4 regions of the Xenorhabdus santafensis genome follow, and region 1 is predicted to be linked to each of the others. Evidence: predicted binding sites of a transcription regulator. Region 1 holds the regulator's gene; each other region holds the start of a gene.
What was found. The regulator PurR, encoded in region 1, represses purine synthesis genes. The targets are predictions, from matches to a motif close to CANGCAAACGTTTGCNTG.

Region 1 (5,587 bases):
GCAAGCACTATTTTCAGAATCAGAAAAGATTGATTTAGAATACCACTTTATACGCTCATTTTTCTACAGAGAACTTTCTGGAGCCAATTTTCACTATAAAGTTTCGTCATGACACGGCCTTACCATAGTCCATTTTTACTATAGGACAGTACGTTTTTGCTAAGGTAAGTGTTTGCCATGATGTGCCTCAACAGCAATTGAGACAAATAACCATTCAATATTTCTATTCCAACTAATCACATTAACTACATCAAATACATCAGATAGTTTAGATCTACGCCAACTTCTGCCAAATAGCATCTTTTTCCCTGTTATTTGACAGAAAAGTTGTTAAGATAATTACCAAAATAGCAACAAGATAATAATCCTAAATTTGCCCTGACCATGATTAATCTTAAAAATCATGGCTACAGAGCTGAAAACCCGATATTAAAAAGGAGCATGCAATGTCTTTTGAATTACCAGCATTACCTTATGCCAAAGATGCCCTGGAACCACACATTTCTGCAGAAACTTTGGAATATCACTACGGCAAACACCACAACGCCTACGTTGTAAATCTGAATAATCTTATCAAAGATACTGAATTTGCCGGAAAATCCCTGGAAGAAATCATCAAAACATCTGAAGGCGGCGTTTTCAATAATGCTGCACAGGTTTGGAACCACACTTTTTACTGGCATAGCCTGTCACCAAATGGCGGTGGCGAACCAACTGGAAAAGTAGCGGATGCCATCAACAATGCTTTCGGTTCTTTTGCTGAGTTCAAACAACAATTTACTGACGCTGCACTGAAAAACTTTGGTTCCGGCTGGACATGGTTGGTCAAAAAAGCTGACGGAAGTTTGGCTATCGTCAGCACTTCCAATGCAGCAACTCCATTGACTGGCGAAGATAAGCCAGTTCTGACCGTCGACGTTTGGGAACACGCATACTACATCGATTACCGTAATGCCCGCCCACAATATCTGGAGCATTTCTGGGCTTTGGTCAACTGGGCATTTGTTGAAGAAAACCTGGCTTAATAAGATTGATTCTTATGCCAGTTTGAAATGATAAGGGCTGGTTTTCTTCCATTCTCTGATTATGAATGTCAGAAAACCAACCCTAAATACAAACGGTGTTATACGTCAATTATTTTTCTAGCTCTCAATTAATAAGACAAAGGCTTGCCAGAAAGACAATCATGATTAATGCGCTACCGGCAGCCAACAATCCCAACTTCAGATCTGTATCCATAGAACATCCTCAATGTGAAAAGCAAGATACCTAACACCATAATTTTAGATGGTTATTTACTGCATTGTTTGTAAATTATACTACCAACTTAAATTCATACTCTTTATAACATCGATTATCACTTTCACTTTTGAGCTAGATCAGACAAAATTCAATGTTTATCGCTAAATTGTTGCCAACCCATCACCTCATATATAAATATGTTGGTAAACGATTAACAATTATCTATATTTCAAGTTAAAGCGTATCGACAAGCAGATACGGCGAATCAATCAGCAACTTGAAAAGTTAGAATATATAAATTTAGACCATAAGGTCAGGAGTCCTTTTTATCATGGCAACGATTAAAGATGTGGCCAAACGCGCTGGTGTTTCTACCACAACCGTATCCCATGTTATCAATAAAACCCGTTTCGTCGCCGAAGATACTAAGGCTGCAGTTTGGGCTGCTATTAAAGAACTGAACTATTCTCCCAGTGCCGTTGCCCGTAGTTTGAAAGTTAACCACACAAAATCCATCGGATTATTGGCAACATCCAGCGAAGCCCCCTATTTTGCTGAAATCATAGAATCTGTTGAAAATAGTTGCTACAGCAAGGGTTACACTCTGATTTTATGTAATTCCCATAATAACCTTGATAAACAAAAAGCATATCTTGCCATGTTGGCGCAAAAACGCGTAGATGGTTTGCTGGTTATGTGTTCAGAATATCCTGAACAACTTTTAGGCATGTTAGAAGACTATCGCAATATTCCTATGGTAGTAATGGATTGGGGTGAGTCCAGAGGGGATTTTACCGATGCCATCATCGACAATGCCTTTCATGGCGGTTACTTGGCTGGTCGCTATCTTATTGAACGCGGGCACCGTGATATTGCTTCCATTCCTGGCCCATTGGCAAGAAATACAGGTGGCGGGCGTCACCAAGGCTTTCTCAAGGCGCTGAAAGAGGCCAATATCGCTATTCGCGATGAGTGGATTGTGCAAGGTGATTTCGAACCAGAATCAGGTTACCAAGCTATGTGTAAGATCCTAAATCAGAAACACCGCCCAACAGCTGTTTTTTGCGGGGGCGACGTCATGGCAATGGGAGCAATCTGCGCCGCTGATGAATTAGGTTTGCGTGTACCACAAGACATTTCCATTATTGGTTATGACAATATCCGAAATGCCCGCTATTTTACCCCAGCATTGACAACCATTCACCAGCCCAAAGAACGGCTGGGGCAAATGGCTTTCTCAATGCTACTGGATAGGATCGTCAATAAGCGTGAAGATGCACAAACTATTGAAGTTCACCCACGCCTTGTTGAACGGCGCTCCGTCGCAGATGGGCCTTTTATCGATTACCGTCGCTGACAGTTAGTTTTCTTGCAACCATTCAGCATTAAGTGTTTCACTATCCCCGAGATAATCAAATAACCAACTTAATGCTGGTGAATGGCTTTTTTGCGACCATACCAAGCAGCATGGGCTATCAGGCAATGGTTGTTCAAGTTCAAGTGCTGTCAGTTTTCCTTTGCGGATAAGAGGCAATGCACGATGTTTGGGCACCATTCCAACACACAAACCATCCATCAGGCAATTCAACCCTGCATCCCAATCAGGGACAACCAGTCTCCGTTGGTTATCCAACGCCCATGTATCCCTTTTAGGCAAACTGCGTGAAGTATCTTCAAGACACAAACTGGGATAAGGTCGCATTTGATCGTCATTTAATTTCCCCGATATTGACGCCAATTCATGCTCAGGGCTGACGACACATAACCAAGGCATGAATCCCATGTCCCTGAAGTTATATCGTTCACCAACGGGAGATGCCCGCGTTGCACCAATCGCAACATCCACCCGTTCATTCACCAGCGCATCCCATACCCCATTGAAAACCTCGGGGTAAATAAACAGCTCAATATCGGGAAAATGCCGATAAAAATCGAGAATGAGCCGGAGAGTTCTCTCAGGTTTCACTACCCTGTCCACGGCAATGCTAAATTGCCCCCGCCAACCATTGGCAACTTGCTGGCATTGATGCCGAGTGTGATGCATTTTTTTGATAACAGAGCGAGCTTCTTTGACAAAAATGGCTCCCGCTTCAGTTAAGTCCACGTCACGGTGACGTCGCTCAAATAGAGGTACTGCCAGCCATTCTTCAAGCTGTTTTACTGTATAGCTTACAGCAGAAGGTACACGATGAAGTTCTGATGCTGCCGCACTGAAACTTCCTGTTCTGGCAACAGCATCAATAACTTCCAGAGAGTATTCAGACCACATATATCTTCCTTTCAATTTTTTTCACAGCATGGTGCAAATATTACCGTTTCACAAGTAAAAATCATGCCATATAGAATAAGTCGGGTATTCTTTTATCAATTACCACATCAAGTTACGAACACCATGGCGACAAATAAAAATTCAATTCCATTTATGTTTTATCTCGCTGGCCTGAGCATGCTCGGTTATTTGGCTATCGATATGTATCTGCCTGCTTTTGGTGCAATGAAAGTAGATTTGGATACCTCAGAAAATGCCATTAGTGCAAGCCTCAGTATTTTTCTTGCGGGTTTTGCTTTTGCTCAGCTCTTATGGGGGCAATTGTCAGACCGCATAGGCAGAAAGCCTGTACTTATTATCGGATTATCTCTGTTTTCCATTAGCTGTTTGGGTATGATTTGGATAACTGATGCGACACAATTGCTTGTCTTGAGATTTATTCAGGCGGTAGGTGTTTGTTCCGCAGCGGTTTCTTGGCAGGCGCTGGTCATTGACAGGTACGATGCAGAGCGCGCTAAACGTGTTTTTGCCATGATCATGCCTTTAGTTGCCCTTTCCCCTGCCCTGGCTCCATTGTTAGGCGCATGGTTATTGTCACACGCTGGCTGGAAAATCATTTTTCTTGTTTTAATGATCGTGACACTTTTATTGTTGATACCAACATTTTTCCTAGCCAAGAAAAACAAGAGCACTGAAGTCAATGTCAATGAGAAATCAATTTCTTTCTTCGCATTGCTCCGTTCACCTGTCTTTAGCGGTAACGTGTTGATTTATGCTGCTTGCAGTGCTGGTTTTTTTGCTTGGCTGACAGGTTCACCAATAATTCTGGAAAATATGGGCTATAACCCTACCGATATTGGGTTGAGTTACATTCCTCAAACTCTGGCATTTATGATCGGTGGATATGGTTGTCGCATCCTGCTGGAAAAAGTGAAAAGCGAAACGGTATTTCCATTCCTGCTGATTGGTTATTCGGTGAGCATGTTCATCATTTATTTGCTTTCCGTTTTAAATGAACCTTCATTTATGGCTATTTTGGTTCCATTTTGTATCATGGCTGCAATGAACGGCGCATCCTATCCAATTGCTGTGGCTAACGCACTTTCTGTTTACCCCAATAGCAGTGGCAAGGCCGCCGCATTACAAAATGCTCTGCAACTGGGTCTGTGCTTTTTCGCAAGTATGATTGTTTCTATTTTTATGAATAATCCTCTCCTTTCGACAACAACAGTTATGGTTTCCACTATTGTGCCGATGGCGTTTGGCTATTGGTTACAAAAGAAAAAAACCAAAAAAAATGATTAAGCAAATAATGCTATTTTTTAAAAAATAATATCTAAGAACATTATTATCTAAAGGTCACGCTAATGTGTGACCTTTTGTCGATTGTTTAAATGTTGTTTCACTCATATACTCATACCGATTCATTATTCTAAAAACTTGGAACTTGAGGTTTTTCAGGGCAGTGAAGCTCCCTTTCATTTCAGGATGAAAATACCGTTCGCGGTTTTTTATAGTTTTCTCATCATTTCCAGATAAGTTTATATAGCTTTAACATAATAAAAATCAGCTAAAAAGTGATACCTCAAAATTCCACCACACAAATGTTGGAGAGTATATGAGTTCATCTTTCGTTGAAGGTAAAAACACAACAACTGACTCTTGGCATCGAATTGCTCAGGAATTACTTCAGGAAGCTGATATTGAAATCAACGGCAAGCGCCCTTCCGATATATGCATAAAAAACCCTGACTTTTATAAGCGGGTATTAAAAGAAGGTTCTCTGGGGCTGGGTGAAAGTTATATGGATGGTTGGTGGGAATGTGATCGCCTTGATATTTTCTTTCATAAAATATTACGGGCTGGTTTAGAACATCGTATACCTAAAAATGCCAAAGATATTTTAAGAATAGTTACTTCTCGCATATTTAATTTACAGTCTCCTAAAAGAGCTTGGATTGTCGGCGAAGAACACTATGACTTAGGCAATGATCTTTTTACCCACATGCTTGATCCTTATATGCAATATTCCTGCGGTTACTGGAAAGATGCTGACACATTGGAAGAGGCTCAAAC
Region 2 (5,587 bases), on a different contig from region 1:
CAGTCCGGTTAAGGCGAATGAGAGCCACATGAGCCGTTCTGCACCAAATTTCGGAATCGCCATTCCGGCCAGCGGCCCTGCAATAAAAGCCGCGATAGGAATGGGTAAGATAAGAAACCCAGCCTGCAAGGGAGACAGCCCCAGAGCAAGTTGGAATCTCTGGCTAATGGCGAGTTCCATACCGACAAGTGCGGCGGTGGAAGAAAAAGCTGCAATGATTCCTGTTGCAAAAGCCCGATTGCGAAACAGACTGAAATCTATCATGGGCTTTGGCGAGCGCAATTGTCGGCGCACAAAAACGGTGGTGAATATCAGCCCTATGGCACCTGCTATCGCGGCTGCTTCTAACGATGACTCTAGCTTGCTGACTTCTTTGATTGCATAAGTGAGGCCAATCAGGCCAAGCATGATTTGTATTGCGGCAATCAGATCGATTGTATGCTCTGGATTACGCCGGCTTTTGGTGATGAAAATCAGCCCAAAAACCAGTGCGATAAAAACGATTGGAACGTTAATCAGAAAAACCGAACCCCACCAATAATATTCAAGCAACAACCCGCCAATGACCGGGCCAAATGCGGCACCCCCTGAGGCAACGGCTGACCAAATGCCGATAGCAAGTGCCCGCTCTTTAGGGTTTTCAAACGTGTGGCGAATGATCGCGAGGGTTGCCGGCATCATCATCGCTGCACCGAAAGCCAGAATGACACGCGCTGTGATCAGCATGCCGGGGGTAGGGGAAAATGCAGCCATCAGTGATGCAACACCGAAAACGGCCAGCCCATTGGTAAAGAGTTTTCTGGCACCAAAACGGTCACTCAACGCTCCCATTGTGGGCAGCAATCCGGCGATAGTTAAAGTATAGGCATTCATGATCCACAGTTTTTCAGAAGCGGAAGCGCGCAAATCATGCGTCAGCCGTGGCAAGGCTGTGTAAAGAACGGTCATATCAATCACAATCAGAAGCAAGGCACTGGAAATGATGACCAGCACCAACCAGCGAAGATTTGTTTTCATAAAAATTTTACCAATATTGTCGGTAGCGATAGACTGCCAAACTTTGATTAAATTGTTGGCAAATATTATAAATACATACGTATTTATTTAAAAGGGGGGAGATATGGGACGTCGTAAGACTATTGATCGGGAAGTTCTGTTAGATGCCGCAGAACAAATCGTTACAACACAGGGAGCGGCGGCTCTTACCATTGATGCAGTGGCGAAAGCGGTCGGCATAACCAAAGGCGGCGTACAATACAATTTTGGTACGAAAGATGCCCTAATTGATGCGATGTTTGAGCGTTGGGGTGAGAGTTATGATCAGCAGTTCCAAAAAATTGCGGGGGAGAACCCGAATCCGCTGACCGCAATGCACGCACATGTTGAAGCGACCCGGCAGTCTGATGCTGCATCAACCGCAAAGGCGGCAGGATTAATGGCTGCGTTGTTGCAAACACCGGAGCGCCTGAAATCGACTAAAGCGTGGTATCAGGAACGCATGGCAGGGTTAGACATGGCAACAGTGGAAGGCCGTCAGGCACGTTTGGCATTTTTGGCCACTGAAGGCGCGTTTATTCTGCGTTTTTTCGGTTTAATGGAGATGAATGAGGATGAGTGGGAAGGCATTTTTGATGATATTTCGACTTTAATGCCATCAAAGATAGCTGAATAGAAAAAATAACGCATAAAATATCGTCATTCAATGAATGTCCTCAATAATCATCATGTTATTTAACTTATTGATTGTCATTGACGCAAACGATTTCTTTTTTTGTTGTTCCACAGTAACGATTTTTATGGGTTTCCTGTAGGATAAGTCGAAAACTTCGTTTTTTGGGATGGGAAATCACATTACATGAACACAATAAACTCAGGCTCTGAAAAACGTCAGGGCTTGCTTCAACGCGTGTTTAAATTAGAGGAACACGGCACGACGGTTCGCACTGAAATGGTTGCCGGCCTGACAACCTTTCTGACGATGGTTTATATCATATTCGTCAATCCGCAAATACTGGCGATGGCGGGAATGGATATTAAAGCCGTATTCGTCACTACCTGCTTAATTGCGGCAATTGGCAGTATTTTGATGGGATTGATGGCGAATTTACCTATTGCCGTTGCTCCCGCGATGGGCTTGAATGCCTTCTTCGCGTTTGTTGTCGTGGGAGCGATGGGGATTTCATGGCAAGTTGCAATGGGCGCGATTTTTTGGGGCGCTGTGGGCTTGCTGCTCCTGACTGTCTTTCGTATCCGATATTGGATGATAGCGAATATTCCGCTGAGCCTGCGCGTGGGAATTACCAGCGGCATTGGTCTTTTCATCGCAATGATGGGACTGAAAAATTCGGGCATTATCGTTCCTAATCCCGACACAATCGTGTCAATTGGCAACTTTGCTTCCCATAATGTGCTGCTGGGAACACTGGGGTTTTTCATCATTGCCATTTTGGCAGCACGCAGTTTCCATGCGGCTGTATTGATTTCCATTGTGGTGACGACTGGCATCGGCTTGATGACAGGGCATGTGGAATATCACGGTATTTTTGACTTGCCACCCAGCGTGATGAGCGTGGTAGGTAATGTCGATGTGAAAGGTGCATTGGACATTGCACTGATTGGCGTGATTTTCTCGTTCATGCTGGTTAACTTGTTTGATTCTTCCGGTACGTTGATTGGCGTAACGGATAAAGCCGGGCTTGCGGACAGCGAGGGTAAATTTCCGCGTATGAAGCAGGCGTTGTATGTAGACAGCCTCAGCTCTGTTGCAGGATCTTACATTGGGACGTCTTCGGTGACTGCCTATGTCGAAAGTTCTTCTGGTGTTTCGGTCGGCGGGCGCACTGGCCTGACGGCAATTGTAGTCGGGATCCTGTTCCTGCTGGTGATGTTTATCTCTCCGCTGGCCAGCATGGTACCGGCTTATGCCACGGCAGGCGCACTGGTCTATGTTGGTGTTCTGATGACGTCCAGCCTGACCCGGGTGAAATGGAATGATCTGACGGAATCCGTACCCGCTTTTATCACTGCGGTAATGATGCCATTCAGTTTCTCCATTACCGAAGGCATCGCACTGGGCTTCATTGCCTACTGCGCAATGAAATTGGGAACGGGCAAATGGCGTGATATCAGTTTATGTGTTGTTGTGGTCACTCTGCTGTTTATATTGAAAATGGTGTTTGTTGATGCCCATTAAAAACGGTTGATGCCATTACAAAAGCCTGACAGGAAAGAGTCTGTCAGGCTTTTGTATGAGATAGGCAATCTGCTGTTATCGATTTTTATTGCTGGTTTTCTGGCGTGACAAAACCAATGCAGACTGTTTCGGATTCAGCACTGGGTTGTGCCTGAAAGGAAAACGCTTCCTTATGGCTAATCACCAAGGTTGGCCATTCCTGCAAAATAGGCTGAAAATCTTCTTGCTCGCAGCTTTTACCTCGTTCACCCACCAGCAGTGCGCCATGTTCCACAATCTCTTTTTCTTTGATATGTCGATTGTAGATATTTGGTGGCATACCTTTATTTAATTCCCAAGGCTGTATTGTTTCCGGACGATAGTGGCTATAAAACGTCAACCACTGATGCAGATATTCCCCGCCGACATAACGCAATGGTGTTGAGTACAGCTCATTCCAGCGTTGGTCAAGCTGGCTGGTAAACGCCTTGATTCCAACAAATTTCTGACCAGCGCCACGAACATTCGCCATCATGATACTGGCATAGCCGAACACCACCAAGACACCAAATATGGCTAATCCCCGTAGTGTTCCATGCAGCGATTTGGTTGGATAGACCGTGATTGAACCCACTAGCAATGCAGGTGAAACAACCATAAAGGGTTGTATCCACTCAGTCATGCGCCCGCCTTGATTAAAGGAAAACCAGCTGTAAATAATCAACAAAGGCAGCAGGATAACGATATTCACCAAGGCACTGGATTGCTGTTTCGGCCAACCAATCCGGCCACCGAGCAAATAAATAATGATGCTAAGGATAATCAACGGATAGAACACGGAAAGGACAGCTTGCGTGGTGTGCAGATTGAACCCTTTGTGGATTTGGGAATCTACCCACTTAAAGGCCACAAAATCATTGTGTACCAGCCACCAAACGTTTGGCAGCACTAGTGCGAACCACACTAAAATCGCGAGATAAAACAGCGGTTCCCGATAGTTGCGGCGTACTTTGGGGACGAACAGGGAAAGCAAAAAGACGGAACCGATGATGGAAAGTGATGAGTATTTCCCCATCGTCGCCAGCCCGGAACAAAGCGCGAATGCCAGCCACCATTTGGGATTATCGTCAATGGCGCGCAAGAAAAACAGCAACGACCATGGCCAGAGCATCACTAAAAGGTAATTATCATTATAAGGAATAATATCAAAGTTAATGATGCCGGATAGATTCAGCGTCAGCATGGCAAGCCAAGCGAGCAGTACTTTGCCGGTCAGGCGGAAAGCCAGTTGCCAGACACCCAACATACCGATGGCGATGGCGACAAAATGGGTGAAATACCAATAAAAACTCAGAGAGATATTGCTGATGTGGATGGCAGGTAGCATTATGGCACCGACTAACCAAGGGTTTTTAGGAGATCCCCATTCTCCGTTTATTCCCCAGTTGAGTGCTTCAACGGCATCATAAGGAACAGTTGGATCAAGAAAATAACTGACTAGTACCCATAAAGCAGCATAACCAATGACCCAAAGATACAATGGCACGCGGTAAGACGAAGTATCAAAAAGACGCATAATGGTTAATGATCATATTATTTAAATTAATGTGACCTGAATATTAGCCGAAGTTTGAACCATAAGTGAATGACATTGGATGTTAAAGGGCGTTTCTGTTAGATTCCGCCGAAAATATATTGATAAAAGCGAGTTGAGTCACAAGCTATGAGTCCATTAAAGAAAAAATCACCAGCGAAACCTTCCGCTGGCAAGCAAAAAAGAAAAAGCCGTGCAGAGCTGGATGCGGAAGGACGTGAACGCAAACGCCAGAAAAAGCGTCGCGGTAACCCGACCGGCAGCCGCAGTAGCAACAGCAACAATGAGCGTCGATCAACGAATAAGCAGGAAAAAGATCCGCGCATTGGCAGTAAAGTTCCGGTTCCTCTGGTCGTCGGAGAAAAAACAGCAATTGTGAAACCGGCAATCAAACCGGTTGTGGAAAAAGCAGTCCCTCGCTTATCTCCGAAAGAAGAGCTGGAAATGCTGGAAAATGACGACCGCCTGGATGAGCTGCTGGAACGCGTTGAGCAAGGCGAAAAACTGTCTCAGGAAGAAAGTGCTTATGTCGACAACATGCTCGATCGCATTGATGCACTGATGGAAATACTGGGTATCAACCCAGAAGAAGATGACAGTGAAGAAGAGCAGCAGGAAGATATTATGCAACTATTGAAAGGCAAGTAATTACTGCATCTACGGATTATGAATAAAAGGCGGATTCTTAATGAACAGTGTCTTAATAACCACTGTTCTAATAACCACAGTCTTAGTATGTTATTTGTTGTGGTTATTGGGTAAACTGTGGCGGCTATCGCGACGTAAACGTCAGTTACGCAATACCATCATGACACAGCGTT
Region 3 (5,587 bases), 100 kb from region 1:
GCGCACCTTATGCCTGTTTTGATGGATGGAGCTGCAATGATTATTCTCAAGCAGAAGATGATGGAGGCTTAGCATCAGCCTGGGGTATTGAAAACCGCGATGATCTGGTTTACCAGCTATTTACTCTGCTGGTGAGGGGACATGCTGTCGATTACTACAATATGCGAGATGAACTGAATAAATTATCAAAACCGGAATTCGATGAAATCCTGGCGGGTATTCAGAAGAGTGATATGAGTGAATCCGATAAACAAGAAACTCTTTGGCGTTATACCATGATGTATAACAATGAGAACGATATTCAGCATATCCAATATTTAGCGTGGGATTATGTCCGTTTCAGCATGTTGTGTCTGAATGGCTGCAAATTGCAATACATCTCAGAGCAGGAAGCGAAAAACTGGACGCTCATGCTCGCCCCATTGCTACGGATGGTTTATAGCGGCTGGGATAACCTCTGGTATCACTTTGCGCTTACACGCTGGTTTTGGGCATCAACGGATGGGGATTGGGCTGAGTGTCAGCCTGAATATGTCAATATTATCCGTGCATTGCTGAATGACGAAAATAGTCCAACCAGCGCTATCGATTGGAATAGCGATTTGCCTCCCATCGAAACCCATTCATTTGCCCAAGCGCTGACTGAAGTGTTGGCAAAACAAAATCCCGATATTGATTTTAATGAAGTACATGAAGCCATTAGGTCACAAGTTAGAGCTGATGAATCATAAGGTATAAAAAATGTGCTCAAGTTGTAAGATTTGAGCACTTTAATATTGATAACGGATTAATTTAATTTTTTCTTACGGTTTTTCTTCACCTGAGTCACCTGACTCTCAACCCAGCCATCTTGCAACCGTGTTTTCAGCGTATCCCCAGTTTTCACCTGTTTAACTTGTTTTAACAATGTTCCATCAGGCGCTTCACTGATACTGTAACCACGACTCAACGTTGCCAGCGGGCTGACTGCTTCCATCCGTGAACAGGCCACAGCAAATTTCTCCCGGTAACGGCCTAATTGCCGTTCAACAGCTTGTTTCAATCGAAAATCAAGTTGTTGGATGGACTGATTGTGGTGGCGGATTTTTCGCTCCGGGTGCGTTTGCACTAGGCGCTGGCTAATTCTCTCATGTGAATTAGCATGCTGTTTTAGGCAACGTGAAAAGGCATCAATCAGTTTTTGGCGTAATCCAGCCAAATGGTTTTGCTGGCGTGCCAATTGCAAATCAGGGCGTTGCTGTCTGAGTCTATGCTGCAATACATTGAACTCACGCTGTTTCTGGGCGAAGAAATAATCCATCGCCATTTCGAACCGTTGCTGCAGAGATTGTACTTGTCTCAATAATTCGATTTGATTACGGCTAACCAGTTCTGCTGCCGCAGAAGGCGTTGGGGCACGTAAATCAGCGACAAAATCCGCAATGGTGACATCCGTTTCATGCCCGACAGCACTGACAACAGGAATATGACTTTGGAATATTGCCCGTGCAACGCGTTCGTCATTGAAGCACCATAAGTCTTCCAGTGATCCTCCTCCACGTCCGACAATCAGGACATCACACTCTTGCCGTGCATTTGCCAGCTCAATTGCCCGGATAATCTGCAATGGCGCTTCGGCACCCTGAACTGCGGTGGGGTAAATGATAATGGGCAGGGAAGGATCACGGCGCTTCAAAATATTGAGAATATCGTGCAAGGCAGCGCCACTGGCGGAAGTGATGACACCAAGCCGTTTTGCAGGCGAGAGCAGTGGTTTTTTATGAATTTGATCAAACAAACCTTCAGCAGTGAGTTTTTGTTTCAATACTTCAAATTGTTGTTGCAACAACCCATCACCGGCAGGTTGAATGCTTTCCACGATTAACTGGTAGTCACCGCGAGGCTCATACAGGGTAATTTGTGCCCGAACCAATACCTGTTGACCATTTTGCGGTCGAAATGTTGCCTTTAGATTTTGGCCACGAAACATGGCAGCACGAATTTGTGCCCGTTCATCTTTTAAGGTGAAATACCAATGTCCTGATGATGGCTGAGAAAAATTGGACATTTCGGCAGAAAGCCAAATCCTGCCCATTTCCAGCTCCAATAGCTGGCGAACCGTCTGATTAAGGCGGCTAACAGAAAAAATTCCGGTATTGGTAGGTAGTGACATGTGAGCTAGATCAAATTTTAAAACAAGGACTTAATTAACCGATATTAATCTTCCTGTATGACTAATCAAGAATTTTTTTTAAAAAATGCTGGAGGCAACCGATTTCGGCCTGTATAATGCCGCGGCAATATTTTATCCCTCTTATTGCCCCATTGCTTGGTGAGATATTGCCCATGTTACGTATTAAAAAAGAAGCATTAACATTTGATGATGTTCTGTTGGTTCCTGCCCATTCTACAGTCCTGCCTAACACAGCGGATCTGTCTACTCAATTAACTTCTACTATTCGTCTGAACGTTCCTATGCTTTCAGCAGCCATGGATACCGTGACGGAATCTTCACTGGCAATCGCACTGGCTCAGGAAGGGGGCATTGGCTTCATTCATAAGAATATGTCAATCGAACGTCAGGCTGAAGAAGTCAGCCGCGTGAAGAAACACGAAAGCGGTGTTGTCACTGATCCTGTCACTGTAACACCACAAACGACTCTGCGTGAAGTTCATGAACTGACTGAACGTAATGGTTTTGCTGGTTATCCGGTTGTAACAGAAGCGAATGAACTGGTTGGCATTATTACCGGTCGTGATGTGCGTTTCGTTACCGATCTGGATCAGCCAGTGACTGCGGTGATGACACCGAAAGAGCGCCTGGTGACAGTAAAAGAAGGCGAAGCCCGTGAAGTTGTCTTGCAGAAAATGCACGAACAACGTGTCGAAAAGGCGCTGGTTGTTGATGATAACTTCCACCTGCTTGGCATGATTACGGTAAAAGATTTCCAGAAAGCAGAGCGTAAACCAAACGCGTGTAAAGATGAACAGGGTCGTCTGCGTGTTGGTGCTGCGGTTGGTGCAGGCGCTGGCAACGAAGAACGAGTTGATGCGCTGGTCGCTGCGGGTGTGGACGTGTTGTTGATCGACTCTTCCCACGGTCATTCTGAAGGTGTTTTGCAACGCATTCGTGAAACCCGCGCTAAATATCCTAATCTGCAAATCATCGGTGGTAACGTCGCAACTGGCGAAGGTGCCAAAGCGCTGGTCGCCGCAGGTGTGAACGCAGTGAAAGTGGGCATTGGTCCTGGTTCCATTTGTACAACCCGTATTGTAACGGGTGTAGGGGTTCCTCAAATCACGGCTATCGCAGATGCGGTTGAAGCGCTGGAAGGCACTGGCATTCCTGTTATTGCTGATGGCGGCATCCGTTTCTCCGGTGACATAGCCAAAGCGATCGCGGCGGGCGCGGCATGTGTCATGGTCGGTTCAATGCTGGCGGGCACCGAAGAATCTCCGGGAGAAATCGAACTGTATCAAGGCCGTTCGTTCAAATCTTACCGTGGAATGGGCTCTCTGGGCGCGATGTCCAAAGGCTCTTCTGACCGTTACTTCCAGACTGACAATGCTGCTGACAAGCTGGTTCCTGAAGGTATTGAAGGCCGTGTGGCTTATAAAGGCCTGCTGAAAAGCATTGTTCACCAACAGATGGGTGGCCTGCGTTCCTGCATGGGCCTGACTGGTTGTGCAACCATTGACGAACTGAGAACTAAAGCAGAATTTGTTCGTATCAGTGGTGCTGGTATTCAGGAAAGCCACGTTCATGACGTGACTATTACCAAAGAATCACCAAACTACCGTTTAGGTCTGTAATTTATCTAGAGTGGCCCGTAATCGGGCCACTGATTTTTTATCTTTCAATTGCCACTTGTTTTGGGAATTCACCTCAAATGACAACTAATATCCATAAACATCGCATTCTGATCCTTGATTTTGGCTCGCAATATACACAGCTTATTGCCCGCCGTATTCGTGAAATTGGTGTTTATTGTGAACTTTGGACATGGAATGTAACCGAAGAGCAAATCCGCGAATTCAATCCAAACGGAATCATCCTTTCTGGTGGCCCAGAAAGTACCACTGAAAACAATAGTCCTCGCGCTCCAGAATATGTCTTTAACGCAGGTGTACCTGTGTTGGGGGTTTGTTATGGCATGCAAACCATGTCCATGCAATTGGGCGGTCAGGTTTCCGGTTCCAACGAGCGTGAATTTGGTTATGCGCAGGTTGAAATCAAAAATGACTGTGATTTATTCCGTGATATTCAAGATGCTCTGAGCGAAGACGGCAAACCTTTGTTGGATGTATGGATGAGTCATGGCGATAAAGTTACCGCTATTCCTGATGATTTCATCACAGTTGCCAGCACCGACACTTGCCCGTTTGCCATTATGGCAAATGATGAAAAGCGTTTTTATGGTGTGCAATTCCACCCGGAAGTAACTCATACTCATCAGGGCTTGAGCATCCTGAAACGCTTTGTGTTGGATATTTGTCAGTGTGAAGCGTTGTGGACACCGGCTTCTATTATTGACGATATTGTAGAACGTCTGCGTGCGCAAATTGGCGATGATCAGGTGATTCTGGCACTGTCTGGTGGCGTGGATTCCTCTGTTACGGCATTGTTGTTGAACCGTGCTATCGGCAAGCGTCTGACCTGTGTCTTTGTAGATAACGGCTTGCTGCGTTTGAACGAGGCGGATCAGGTCATGGAGATGTTTGAAGGTAAATTTGACCTGAACATTATCCATGTTAAAGCTGAAGATCGCTTCCTGTCTGCGTTGGCCGGAATTGATGAGCCAGAAGCTAAGCGTAAAACTATTGGCCACGTCTTTATTGACGTATTTGATGAAGAAGCATCAAAACAGACTCAGATTAAATGGTTGGCACAGGGTACGATCTACCCGGATGTGATCGAATCTGCGGCATCTGCAACGGGTAACGCGCATGTCATCAAATCTCACCACAACGTAGGTGGCCTGCCAGAAGATATGAAACTGGGTCTGGTTGAACCGTTGAAAGAGCTGTTCAAAGACGAAGTTCGCCGTATCGGTCTGGAACTGGGTCTGCCTTATGACATGTTGTATCGCCATCCATTCCCAGGCCCGGGCCTTGGTGTTCGCGTATTGGGCGAAGTGAAAAAAGAATATTGTGACCTGCTGCGTCGCGCTGATGCTATCTTCATCGAAGAACTGCATAAAGCGGATCTGTATAACAAAGTCAGCCAGGCATTCACCGTATTCCTGCCGGTTCGTTCAGTGGGCGTTATGGGCGATGGCCGTAAGTATGACTGGGTTGTTTCTTTGCGTGCGGTAGAAACCATTGACTTTATGACTGCTCATTGGGCGCATCTGCCATATGATTTCTTGGGTCGTGTATCAAACAGGATCATTAATGAAGTCGCTGGTATTTCGCGGGTAGTCTATGACATAAGCGGCAAGCCACCAGCAACAATTGAATGGGAATAATCCCGTGTCCGGTATAGACCGGCATTAAAGAGCATTAAAACACCTTAAGCCCGCATAAATGCGGGCTTTTTTCATTCTTGTGTCCCGTCTTGAATAAGATTGGCACTTTCCTTTGCCTATTGAAGGGGGTGTTATGAAAT
Region 4 (5,587 bases), on a different contig from region 1:
TGATGCTCATGACTGCAATACCGCCTCCCATTGCCAAGGCAGAATACGTTGCCTGTAACCGGATTATTTCGTTTTCTTTTCTGGCACCGATGAAACGCATCGCGGCTAAATGACAAACGGTAAACGAACCACAATGTAAAATTTGAATGATGATCAATGAATACAATTCGGTTGATGCCCCCATCAACCCCCAGCGCAGTACCCCACACACGGCAGACAACAAAAATAAGTTACGGGCGCTCCAACGGCGGAATAGTTTATTGCTGAAAGTGAAAACAATAACTTCTGCCACAACCCCTAATGACCAGAGATAACCAATGGCTGATGAAGAATAACCTGCGCTTTCCCAATAAATGGAGCCAAAGCTGTAATAACCCGCATGTGCAGCCTGTAATAACGTCACGCATATTAGAAATTGCCATACCGATTTTTCAGACAGAAGCTCCTTAAAAGAGACTGAATTGGTATTTGCTGATTTCATTTTGCCTACGGGCATAATTGAAGGTTTCAACATCATTCCCAATAACATGGCAGTGACACTGAAAATCAAAAAAGCCAAAATAATATGGTGCGTTCCAAACAAGTTACTGCCAACCCAACTATTCAGGCGGTCAAATGAGATATTCCACCCTAAGTTTAAGCTACTGATGGATAAATCTATTCCGTTGGAAGACATTAATATGCCTGTCAGTGAAGAGCTGATAACAAATGCAATTGAGCCCCAAACCCTGACTTTGCCATAATCAAACGGAAATTGTTTTTGCCATGTGCCTGCTAAGGCATCTGATAAAGGTATTAGTGGTGAGAAGAATAAGTTGAAGCAAATTATGACAAAGAAAAGCCACACCCAATAACTATTCATTGAGAACCCAATAGCAAAAAATAATGCCAATAACGAAAGGGTTCTCAACGCGTTAATTAATTTGGACGGGTCTTTTACCATAGGAGAAATGAATAGGCTGCCGAGAAAACGGGCGATCATCCCTGCCCCCAGTATTATGCCTATCATTGAAGGCTCAATACCTTCACCTTTTAACCACACAGACCAAAATGGCAGGAAAATGCCGAAAGAGAAAAAATAGGTGAAATAACTTAAGCCCAGCCAAAATGTTGATGGAACAACCATCCAAATGCCCCCACTTTCTATATGAAAAAACCCGCTCAAAACTATGGTTATGAGTCGGGCTTTAATTATCAATAACACCGTAGTGTTATTGATATTTTATTTTAATTTATGCGTAAACCGGGTATTTTGCGCAGATTGCCAGTACTTTTTGTTTCACGCTTTCAATGACGGATTCGTCATTGATGTTTTCTAACACGTCACAAATCCAACCTGCCAGTTCGCGGGTTTCAGCTTCTTTGAAGCCACGGCGAGTAATTGCCGGAGTACCGATACGAATGCCGGAAGTCACAAATGGGCTGCGAGGATCGTTAGGCACGCTGTTTTTGTTCACAGTGATATTGGCACGCCCCAAAGCCGCATCAGCGTCTTTACCGGTAATGTTTTTATCCACCAGATCCAGCAGGAACAGATGGTTTTCAGTTTCCCCAGAAACAACTTTATAGCCGCGTTGCAGGAATACATTGACCATCTCTTTGGCGTTTTTGGCGACTTGCTGCTGATAGACCTTAAATTCCGGCTCCATAGCTTCTTTCAGGGCGACGGCTTTACCGGCAATCACATGCATCAATGGGCCGCCTTGAGAGCCTGGGAAAACCGAGGAATTCAATTTCTTGTAGAGATCTTCATCACCGCCTTTCGCCAGAATCAGACCACCACGTGGGCCTGCCAGTGTTTTATGCGTTGTTGTCGTTACAACGTGGGCATGAGGAACTGGGTTTGGATAAACGCCTGCGGCTACCAAGCCAGCCACATGAGCCATGTCCACAAACAGGTAAGCACCAATTTCATCCGCAATTTCACGCATCTTCGCCCAATCAACCACACCGGAATAAGCAGAGAAGCCACCGATGATCATTTTTGGTTTATGTGTTTGCGCTTGGGTTCGGATATCGTCGTAATCGATTTTACCGCTGTCATCAATACCATAAGGCACGATGTTATAAAGTTTGCCAGAGAAGTTAACTGGAGAACCGTGAGTCAAATGACCGCCGTGTGCCAGATTCATCCCTAAAACAGTATCACCGGGTTGCAACAGCGCCATATACACTGCGGCATTTGCCTGAGAACCAGAGTGCGGCTGGACGTTGGCGTAATCGGCACCAAACAGTTCTTTTGCACGATCAATTGCCAACTGTTCTACCACATCGACATACTCACAACCACCGTAGTAACGCTTATTTGGGTAACCTTCGGCATACTTGTTAGTGAGCTGAGATCCTTGAGCCTGCATAACTCTTGGGCTGGTGTAGTTTTCAGAGGCAATCAATTCAATGTGTTCTTCTTGACGACAAACCTCCTGTTCCATCGCTTGCCACAGTTCGGGATCATAATTCGCAATATTCATTTCACGCTTTAACATTAGGTTCTCCTGACTCAGCTACATCTCTAAAAATCACCCCTGAGGGACAGAATGCCACACAGTGTAAACTCTTTTTCTCTAATGAGATAGTCTTGACAGAAGATTTTGCGCAAACGTTTGCATTGGCTATTAACTGCGGATGGAAGGATAAACTGCAAATAGCAGGACTGGCGATTTCAAATTTATCAAGAATATTTGTGATCTCAATCAAGGTTTATCGGCATTAAAATTTCAATTTATTGATTTATATCAAGATGATCTTCTTTTTTTGATTTGGTGTATTCCCAAGCCCAAAAAGATGCATTTAAAATGCAACTTATAAGTTCGAATGCCCACTGAGAAAAATTCGGGAGATCCCCATGCTAGACAGTCATGTTATTAACACAGTCAAATCCACCATTCCTTTGATAGTGTCTACCGGCCCGAAATTGACGGCCCATTTTTATGAACGCATGTTCAAGCATAACCCTGAATTAAAAGATATTTTCAACATGAGCCACCAAATGAATGGGGCCCAGCGTGAAGCACTTTTCAATGCACTGTGTGCCTACGCTTCCAACATTGATAACCTGTCCGCTCTGCTGCCCGCTGTGGAAAAAATCGCCCATAAACACGCAAGCCTGAATATTCAGCCTGAACATTACCAAATTGTAGGAACACACCTGCTGGCAACGATCGATGAAATGTTCCATCCCGGAGATGAAGTTCTCAATGCTTGGGGAAAAGCCTATGATGTGTTAGCCGGTGTCTTTATCAATCGGGAAGAAGAAATTTATCAGGATGGAGAATCCTTGGCCGGCGGTTGGCGTGGCGTGCGCCAATTCCGGGTCAAGCAAAAACGGCCGCAAAGCGATGTTATTACCAGTTTTGAATTTGTGCCTGTTGATGGCGGCAAAATCATGGATTACAAGCCCGGACAATACATCGGGATTTATCTGGATGATCCAGCATTTGAGAACCGTGAAATTCGCCAATATTCGCTGACAGGAGCGCCAAACAACACCAGCTATCAAATTGCCATTAAACGTGAGTTACAAGGCAAGGTTTCAAACCATATGCACGATAAAGTACATGAAGGCAGTATCGTGATGTTGGCGGCACCGCGCGGTGATTTTTTCCTTAATGTGCAAAAGAACACCCCGGTTACACTGATTTCCGCAGGCGTTGGTTTAACGCCCATGATGAGTATGCTCGAGCATTTATACAATCAAAACCATACGGGCACAGTAAATTGGTTCCACGCAGCAGAGCACGGTGGTTATCACGCATTTTCAGACAAAATTAATCAGATTTCCGATGCCATGCCCAACCTATATTCACAAGTTTGGTATCGTGAGCCAAGAGAGATAGATCAACCAAACACAGACTATCAGCACACCGGATTCATGGATTTATCTTTTGTAAAAGATTCACTCATGGCAGAAGGGATGCAATATTATTTCTGCGGGCCTGTCGCTTTCATGCAATATATCGCCAAACAGCTTCTGGCAATGGGCGTTGATGAACAACATATGCACTATGAATGCTTTGGCCCACACAAAGTGATTTAGCCTGCATTATTAATGAAGTTTCGTGAAGTAAGGCAGAAAAATCAAACATCTCCCCGCCCTAAAGAAATTGCCACAACAAGGACGGGGAGTGAGTTTATTTATCGAGTGACTGCGGTTGCCCCCACAGGAGCAGAGTTGATGACTGTTTTTCTCTAAATGGCTTCTTCGTCCTGCTCACCGGTGCGAATGCGCACAACACGGGCAACATCGAAAACAAAAATTTTGCCATCACCGATTTTACCCGTTTGTGCAATCTGCATGATTGTCTCGACACAGGTATCAACAAGATCATCCGGTACAACAATTTCTATTTTGACCTTTGGCAGAAAATCCACCATATACTCAGCACCGCGATAGAGTTCGGTATGCCCTTTCTGGCGACCAAACCCTTTTACTTCTGTCACAGTCATACCAGTGATACCCACTTCAGCCAGAGCTTCACGCACATCATCCAGCTTGAAAGGTTTGATAATTGCATCAATCTTTTTCATGAAGTTTTCCTGTTATTACCAGTTCTTACGCCCGAAACCAGAAGTAATCGGGTAGCGCCTGTCTTTCCCAAAGTCACGTTGTGAAATGCGTGGCCCGATAGGTGCCTGACGGCGTTTATATTCGTTGATGTCAACCAGACGGATCACCTTACGAACAATGGCTTCATCAAAACCCTCTGCCACCAAGCCAGCAACAGATTTGTCTTTTTCAACGTATCCCTCAAGAATTGCATCCAATATGTCATACGGCGGCAAGCTGTCTTGATCTAGCTGATCCGGTGCCAATTCCGCTGACGGTGGACGGTCAATCACACGCTGAGGAATCGCCGGGGATACTGTATTACGGTAATTCGATAATGCAAATACCATCGTTTTAGGCACGTCTTTCAACGCATTGAAACCACCGGCCATATCTCCATACAGAGTAGAATAACCTACCGCTGATTCACTTTTGTTACTGGTGGTCAGCACCAAGCGATGGCGTTTGTTTGACATCGCCATTAAGATAACCGCCCGGCAACGCGCCTGCAAATTCTCTTCTGTCGTGTCTTTTGCCGTTCCGGCAAATATTGGCTCAAGCTGTGTCATAAAGGCATCAAACATGGGTTCGATGGATACCACGTCAAATTCAACCCCCAGTAATTCCGCCTGTTCTCTCGCATCGTGGATACTCATTTCTGAGGTATAGCGGAATGGCATCATGACTGCTTGTACGTGGTCTTTACCCAATGCATCAACGGCAATTGCCAGCGTCAGCCCCGAATCAATTCCACCAGACAGGCCAAGCAGCGCCCCTTTAAAACCGTTTTTCTGGACATAATCCCGCACAGAAAGGACGAGTGCCTTATAAATTTGTGCAAGCGGTGGCAATTGAGGAACGGGATCCGCCATCAGTTCAATGTTCATATCATTGAAGCGGCATTGTTCAATCTGCTCTTCAAACGCAGCCATGCGATGGGTGACTTCACCATCGGCATCGAACACTTTGGAACAACCATCGAAGATAAGCTGGTCTTGCCCGCCAACCTGATTGAGGTAAATGATTGGCAACTGGGTACGC

Region 2: a site for PurR is predicted at 1,752-1,769, ahead of FE392_RS02175 (NCS2 family permease). Genes of this name have one in related genera too.
Region 3: a site for PurR is predicted at 2,244-2,261, ahead of guaB (IMP dehydrogenase). Genes of this name have one in related genera too.
Region 4: a site for PurR is predicted at 2,593-2,610, ahead of glyA (serine hydroxymethyltransferase). Genes of this name have one in related genera too.

What each region holds. Positions count from the first base shown of each region.
Region 1 covers NZ_VCDN01000046.1:124,855-130,441, reverse strand. The annotation lists gene sodB (superoxide dismutase [Fe]) at 447-1,025, shown strand; gene purR (HTH-type transcriptional repressor PurR) at 1,574-2,599, shown strand; gene punR (DNA-binding transcriptional activator PunR) at 2,603-3,511, opposite strand; gene punC (purine nucleoside transporter PunC) at 3,635-4,816, shown strand; gene cfa (cyclopropane fatty acyl phospholipid synthase) at 5,130-5,587, shown strand, end outside.
Region 2 covers NZ_VCDN01000011.1:102,392-107,978, forward strand. The annotation lists gene FE392_RS02165 (MFS transporter) at 1-1,017, opposite strand, end outside; gene FE392_RS02170 (TetR/AcrR family transcriptional regulator) at 1,121-1,672, shown strand; gene FE392_RS02175 (NCS2 family permease) at 1,856-3,193, shown strand; gene FE392_RS02180 (glycosyltransferase family 39 protein) at 3,279-4,748, opposite strand; gene yihI (Der GTPase-activating protein YihI) at 4,896-5,414, shown strand; gene FE392_RS02190 (high mobility group protein Z) at 5,455-5,587, shown strand, end outside.
Region 3 covers NZ_VCDN01000046.1:20,541-26,127, forward strand. The annotation lists gene FE392_RS12270 (DUF1266 domain-containing protein) at 1-731, shown strand, start outside; gene xseA (exodeoxyribonuclease VII large subunit) at 788-2,152, opposite strand; gene guaB (IMP dehydrogenase) at 2,326-3,792, shown strand; gene guaA (glutamine-hydrolyzing GMP synthase) at 3,870-5,447, shown strand.
Region 4 covers NZ_VCDN01000097.1:6,000-11,586, forward strand. The annotation lists gene FE392_RS17610 (3-phenylpropionate MFS transporter) at 1-1,126, opposite strand, end outside; gene glyA (serine hydroxymethyltransferase) at 1,233-2,486, opposite strand; gene hmpA (NO-inducible flavohemoprotein) at 2,846-4,036, shown strand; gene FE392_RS17625 (hypothetical protein) at 4,049-4,192, shown strand; gene glnB (nitrogen regulatory protein P-II) at 4,189-4,527, opposite strand; gene FE392_RS17635 (NAD+ synthase) at 4,543-5,587, opposite strand, start outside.